Regions from separate parts of the Bradyrhizobium sp. ORS 285 genome, predicted to be linked through region 3. Evidence: predicted binding sites of a transcription regulator. Region 3 holds the regulator's gene; each other region holds the start of a gene.
The links. Region 3 encodes LexA, which represses DNA repair genes until DNA is damaged. Its sites were predicted from a motif close to TGTTCNNNNTGTGTTCNG; they were not measured.

Region 1 (2,265 bases), 1.4 Mb from region 3:
CGCAGCGACGAAGCAATCCAGAGTCGTCGTGTCGCCCCTGGATTGCTTCGGGGCTTCGCCCCTCGCAATGACGACGTGGCTAGAATCCAAATCCCAGCTGCTGCGGTTTCGGCCGCAGCCGGGCCCTGAGGCTGGCGCCGTCCAGCAAAGACGGCGACGGCCGGTGGTCTGACAAAACGATGAACGGCAGCGCCTTGTTCCGGATCACATTGAGCTGGGCCAGATCCGCGAAGCGGATCGTCGTGGTGCGTCGGGTGGCGAGGATGCGCTGCACGGTGCGGGCGCCGAAGCCGGGCACGCGCAGCAGTTCCTCGCGGCTGGCTTTGTTGATGTCGAGCGGGAAGCGGTCGCGGTGGCGCAGTGCCCAGGCGAGCTTGGGGTCGATGTCGAGCGGCAGCATGCCTTCGTTCTCCTCGACGATCTCCTCCGCATCGAAGCCGTAGAACCGCATCAGCCAGTCGGCCTGATACAGCCGGTGCTCGCGCACGAGCGGCGGGGCCTGCAGCGGCAGCGCGCGGCTCGCGTCAGGAATCGGGCTGAAAGCCGAGTAATAGACCCGCTTGAGCTTGTAGGCGCCGTAGAGATTGGCGGAGGTCGACAGGATCGTGCGGTCGTTGGCGGCATCGGCGCCGACGATCATCTGCGTGCTCTGGCCGGCCGGCGCGAACCGCGGCGGCCTGGCGCGGCGCACCGTCTTCTTCGCCTCCGCCGTCTCGTCGAGCTTGAGCCGCAGGCGCCCCATGGTGCGGCGGATCGCGCGCTGGTCCTTCTCCGGCGCCAGCTTGGTGAGGCTGTCCTCGAGCGGCGTCTCGATGTTGATGCTGAGCCGGTCGGCATATTTGCCGGCCTCCGCGATCAGCGCCTCGTCGGCTTCCGGAATCGTCTTCAGATGGATGTAGCCGCGGAAGCGATGCTCCTCGCGCAATTTGCGCGCGACGCTGACGACCTGCTCCATCGTGTAGTCCGGGCTGCGGATGATGCCCGACGACAGAAACAGTCCCTCGATGTAGTTGCGGCGATAGAAGTCGATCGTGAGCTTCACCACCTCGTCGACCATGAATCGCGCGCGCGGCACGTTGGAGGAGGCGCGGTTGACGCAATACAGGCAGTCGAAGTTGCAGGCGTTGGTGAGCAAAATCTTGAGCAGCGAGATGCAGCGTCCGTCCGGCGCATAGGAGTGGCAGATGCCCATGCCCGGCGACGTCGAGCCGAGGCCCTTGCCGTCACGGGAATCCCGCATCTCCGTACCGCTGGAGGCGCAGGACGCGTCGTACTTGGCGGCATCGGCCAGGATCTCCAGTTTGCGCAGCAGCTCCATGCTTTTGAATCCCTTTGATTCCACTCGTTGAATCCGGACCGGGTCAATCCCGATTGACTCTCTTTGACGCGTTAGCTTTATATTAGAACGTATCATGAACAAAGGAGATCGTCGCGGGTTCATTGCCTGCGTTCACAAAGAGAACGGCAGCACCCGCACGATGGATGAAAGGAGCGGCGACGGATGACCGGCGCACGCATGGATACGCTCGCGCGTCTGCGCGGCCGCATTGCCCGTCTCGAAGCGGCCGATGGCGCGCATGATCTGCGCCGAGTCGCGCTCGGCCATGACGAGGCGGACGCGGTGCTGCAGGGCGGGCTCGCCACCGGCGCGCTGCACGAGGTGTTCGCGGAAGGCGGCCGCCAGGCGGCGGCCGCGACCGGTTTCGTGTGCGGCCTGGCGGCGCGTGTCGCCGCGCGCCGGCCGCTGATCTGGATCCGGCAGGACTTTGCCGAACGCGAGGCCGGCGCGCTGTCGATGAGCGGGCTCGCCGAGCTCGGCCTCGATCCGCGCCGCCTCGTGGTCGTGCGCGCGCCCGATCTGGATCACGCTTTGCGCACCGCCGCCGATGCGCTCGCCTGCGATGCGCTGGGCGGTGTGATGCTGGAGGTGTGGGGCGAGACGCCAAAGCTCGATCTCGTCGCCAGCCGCAAGCTGACCCTGGCGGCGCAGGAGTCCGGCGTGACCGCGCTGCTGTTGCGCGTCGCCGCGACGCCGGAGCCCTCGACCGCGGAGACGCGCTGGATGGTGCGCACCGCGCCGTCGCCTGTGGTGGCGCCATGGATGGCGTGGGGCGCACCGCGCCTCGATGCCGAGCTCATTCGCAACCGTCACGGCCAGACCGGACAATGGATCATGGAGTGGATGCCCGATGCGTGCCGTTTCAGCGAACCGGCGGCGGATCCTCAGCCTGTGGCTGCCGCGCCTGCCCATCGAGCGCATCAAGC
Region 2 (2,265 bases), 120 kb from region 3:
GCTCGATCTCGGGGATGGTGAAGCCGGAAACGGGACAGGCGAACTTCTCCGAGAACAGGATGCGCTCGGGTCCGCTCTTGTCGTGGATTTTTGCCACCTTCTTCTTCTCGTCATGGCCGGGCTTGACCCGGCCATCCATCTCTTTCGAAGAGGATGGATCACCGGGTCTCGCGCCTTCGGCGCGGCCCGGTGATGACGAGGAGGGGGCGGGGTCGGCGAATTCGACGACGGCGAGACCCTCGGCGAGTTTCAGCGCGGTTTCAAAGCTCTCGGCCAGGCGCTGGCCGATGTCGGGGCGCACGACGATGCGGTCGACGACGACGTCGATGTCGTGCGGAAACTTCTTGTCGAGCGTGGGCGCCTCGGCGAGCTCGTGGAAGGTGCCGTCGATCTTGACGCGCTGAAAGCCCTTCTTGAGGTATTCGGCGAGTTCCTTCTTGTACTCGCCCTTGCGGCCGCGCACGACCGGGGCCAGCAGATAGAGGCGGGTGCCCTCCGGCAGCGCCAGCACGCGGTCGACCATCTGCGATACGGTCTGGCTCTCGATCGGCAGGCCGGTCGCGGGTGAGTAGGGCACGCCGACGCGCGCCCAGAGCAGGCGCATGTAGTCGTAGATCTCGGTGACGGTTCCGACGGTGGAGCGCGGGTTCTTCGACGTCGTCTTCTGCTCGATCGAGATCGCCGGCGACAGGCCGTCGATCTGGTCGACATCCGGCTTCTGCATCATCTCCAGGAACTGGCGCGCATAGGCGGAGAGCGATTCGACATAGCGGCGCTGGCCCTCCGCATAAATCGTGTCAAAGGCGAGCGAGGATTTGCCGGAACCGGACAGGCCGGTGAACACCACGAGCTTGTCGCGGGGAATCTCGACGTCGACGTTCTTGAGGTTGTGCTCGCGGGCGCCGCGGATGGTGATCGCCCGCAGACTCGACTGATTGGCTTGCGCGCGCTGCTTGGCCTTGATCACTTCATCCATGACGATTGTCCCACGGCGCAGGGCTGCGCCATCGTTGCAGGCGCGTTCTGCCGGAAGCCGGCCCTCGGACGCCAGGGGGAAAGGTATCGTCGGAACGTAGGAAGAACGGGCCCGGATTTCCAGTGCCCCGAGCGAATCATCAACAATGCGCTCGCGACATGGCAGCGAGTGGCAGGAGCGGAACCGCTCCGCAATTGGCGGGGGCGGCCGGGCGATCGATCGGGAAGCGGATTCGACAAAGAAAAAACCTCCGCCCTTGTGGAGCGGAGGCCTGTGCGTTGGCCCGAAGGCCGCAGTTCTTAGAAGTGGTAGTTCACGCCGACCTGAACGCTGTGCAGGTTCAGGTTGCCGGTCGGCAGAGCGCCGTTGAAGTAGGTCTTGCCGTCGAAGCTCTTGTAGAGGTACTCGGCCTTGACCGACCACTTCGGAGCGAACATCACCTCGACGCCGCCGCCGGCGGTCCAGCCGCTCAGGAACTGCGAGTCGGAGACGCTGACGCCCAGCGCCGAGAGGCTGATCTTGTTGTTGGCCCAGGCGTAACCACCGGTGCCGTACACCAGCACGGTGTTGAAGGCATAGCCGATGCGGCCGCGGACCGTACCCGTCGCGTCGATCTTGCTGCCGACGGCAACAGCACCGAAGCCCGGAACAACGCCACCGACCGAGTCCTTGATGTCGGCCCAGGCAGCGTCGGCCTCAACGCCGAACACCCACGCGCCGGTCTGCCAGTTGTAGCCGGCGGTGCCGCCCGCGAAACCACCCTTCGGGCTCAGGATGCCGCCGTTGTCCGTGGTCGCGTAACCGCCCATGCCGCCGAGGTAGAAGCCACCCCAGGTCGGAACCGGCGCGAGAACCGGGGCCTTGGTGTAGGTCGGACGCGCGGCAAGATCGGCAGCGGCAGCGGGAGCAGCCAGGGCGGCCAGGGCCACGGTCGCAAGCAGGATCTTCTTCATTCTTGTCTCCAGTTTATTCCTCGAAGTCCGCGTCGCACCGAAGCTTTCACGCACGAAACAGACTCACCCGTTCAAGTTGACGATCACCCTATAGCCGGGTTCCGTGCGGATTACCGTCACCCTGAAGCCACACTCGCGGCCAAACCGCGTTTTTGCGGGCGGGTTCCCGAAAGCCATTGTGACTCAATTGCTTGGTTCCGGGTGTGGCCTGCGGATCAAGGTGTCATCCGGGCAACAAAAAAGGCCGGCTTTCGCCGGCCTTTGGGAACTCGCGGTTGATCGGTCGATCAGTATTTCGCCACGACCGGGCCACCGAAGCGGTAGTTCAGGCGGGCC
Region 3 (2,265 bases):
CCTCTGCCTGCTCGGGACGGTGCTCGCCGGGCTGCTTGGTGACGGGCAATTGCAGCACCGTCACGCGCTGGCCCTCGCAGAGCTGTGTCACCAGGACGTGGCGGCCGTCGGCGAACTCGATCGCGTCGTGATGGCGATCGGGAATGTGCTTCTCGATGGTGTTGAACTTGGCGACGCGCTCGCGGATGGTCCGCGTCCACAGCCAGCGGCTGTCGTAGCGGACGTCCTCGGCGAAGGCGAGCTCGGTGCCGGGCAGCATGCACACCGCAACGGTCGGCTCGCTTTCCAGCGCGAAGCCGCGGGTTGCAGTGCCGCGGAACGTCGTCGAGATCAGCGTCTCGCCGACTTTGGCGGGACGGGAGGCAACGGCATGGAGGCTGTAGTCACACATCGGATCGCTCCTCGTTCAGAGATAGCTGACCCACGCTCCCCCCGGACAGGCGCAGGCCTCTATCAGAGTGGACATCGAGGAGAATGTTAGCGCGCGCTTCGCGGCAATTCTGCGCTGATCTTCATCGCGTGCAGCCGCTGACGATCACAAGCGTTTGAGCATGCCGCGCTGCACATCATAGGGTGCGCTCGCGTGTGACTTGTTTTTGAGCTACGCGCGAAGCTCGTTCGCGCTTAGCCGACCGATTGTGCATCTCGCGATGCTAACCGCGGTGCATCACCGCGACTGCGCGGCGTGCGCGATCAGTACTTGCGATACAGCCCGACCAGCTTGCCCTGGATCTTCACCCGGTTGGGCGGCAGGATGCGCACCTCATAGGCGGTATTGGCCGGCTCGAGCGCGATCGATGCGCCGCGGCGGCGGAAGCGCTTCAGGGTGGCTTCCTCATCGTCGATCAGCGCCACCACGATATCGCCGGTGTCGGCGGTCTCGTTGCGCTGGATCAGCGCCATGTCGCCGTCGAGGATGCCGGCGTCGACCATCGAATCGCCGCGCACCTCCAGCGCATAGTGATCGCCATTGCCGAGCATGTCGGCCGGCACGCTGATGGTGTGGCTGCGCGTCTGCAGCGCCTCGATCGGCGTACCCGCGGCGATGCGGCCCATCACCGGCACCGCCACCGGGCGCTCGCCATCATCAAGCGCCGGTGTCGACGTGCGAACCTTGCCGAGATTGCCCTCGATCACCGACGGCGTGAAGCCGCGGCGGTTGCCGGCGGCCTGCGACAGCTCGGGCAGCTTGATGACCTCGATGGCGCGGGCGCGATTGGGCAGCCGGCGGATGAAGCCGCGCTCCTCCAGGGCGGTGATCAGGCGGTGAATGCCGGACTTCGAACGCAGGTCGAGCGCGTCCTTCATCTCGTCGAAGGACGGCGGCACGCCGGCTTCCTTGAGCCGTTCGTTGATGAACCGCAGAAGTTCGTACTGTTTGCGCGTCAGCATCTCGACCTGGTCCCCGGTTTGATGTCGTCCGACTCGCGAGCTCCTCGATCGGAGCTCCTCATCTCTCTGCGAGCCGGACGAGCGTCTTCGCGTCGTTCCGCAACATACTAAAAACAAATCATGAACGGACACTATATGTTCGATGTGTGTTCCGCAATCCTAAAAATATGATGAACGGACCGGGCTTTGCCGGGGGACGCGGCTCAGTTCGGCAGCCGCAGGATCTCGCAGGGGCTTCCCGCAGGGGCCTTTGGCGCAAAGGCGGGACGAATGACGAGTGCCTGCGAGAGCGCGAGATTGCCGAGCAGCGACGAATCCTGCTGCGTCACAGGGGTCGCGACCAGCGTGCCGTCGGCGCGCTCCTCGAGCTGCGCGCGCAGATAGTCCTCGCGCGAATCATTGGCGCCGAGCTCGCGGCCGAGCAGGGCGGTCTCGCGCGGCAGCAGCGCCTCGCGGCCGAGCAGGCTGCGAATCAACGGCACCAGGAACAGGATGGCGCAGACATAGGACGACACCGGATTGCCCGGCAGGCCGATCACGCGCATGCCGCCGAGCCGTCCGTGCATCATCGGCTTGCCCGGCCGCATCGCGATCTTCCAGAACGCCATCTCGACGCCCTCGGCCTCGAGCGCCTGCTTGACCAGGTCGTGATCGCCGACCGAAGCGCCTCCGGTGGTGACCAGGATATCGGCCTCCGCCTCGCGCGCCCGGCGGATGCCGGCGACCGTCGCCTCGAGCGTGTCGGCGGCGATGCCGAGATCAATCGGTGTCGCGCCTTCGCTGCGCATCAGCGCCCGCAGGCCGTAGCCGTTGGAATAGACGATCTGGCCGGGGCCGGGCGCCGAGCCCGGCATCACCAGCTCGTCGCCGGTG

Region 1: the regulator LexA is predicted to act here: its motif matches at 1,402-1,419, upstream of BRAD285_RS20945 (ImuA family protein).
Region 2: the regulator LexA is predicted to act here: its motif matches at 1,067-1,084, upstream of uvrA (excinuclease ABC subunit UvrA).

Annotation. Positions count from the first base shown of each region.
Region 1 covers NZ_LT859959.1:4,631,033-4,633,297, reverse strand. The annotation lists gene BRAD285_RS20950 (putative DNA modification/repair radical SAM protein) at 80-1,318, opposite strand; gene BRAD285_RS20945 (ImuA family protein) at 1,502-2,265, shown strand, end outside; gene BRAD285_RS20940 (DNA polymerase Y family protein) at 2,190-2,265, shown strand, end outside.
Region 2 covers NZ_LT859959.1:3,331,604-3,333,868, forward strand. The annotation lists gene uvrA (excinuclease ABC subunit UvrA) at 1-976, opposite strand, end outside; gene BRAD285_RS15005 (outer membrane protein) at 1,276-1,929, opposite strand; gene BRAD285_RS15010 (outer membrane protein) at 2,217-2,265, opposite strand, start outside.
Region 3 covers NZ_LT859959.1:3,213,355-3,215,619, forward strand. The annotation lists gene BRAD285_RS14435 (hypothetical protein) at 1-391, opposite strand, end outside; gene lexA (transcriptional repressor LexA) at 694-1,392, opposite strand; gene glp (gephyrin-like molybdotransferase Glp) at 1,596-2,265, opposite strand, start outside.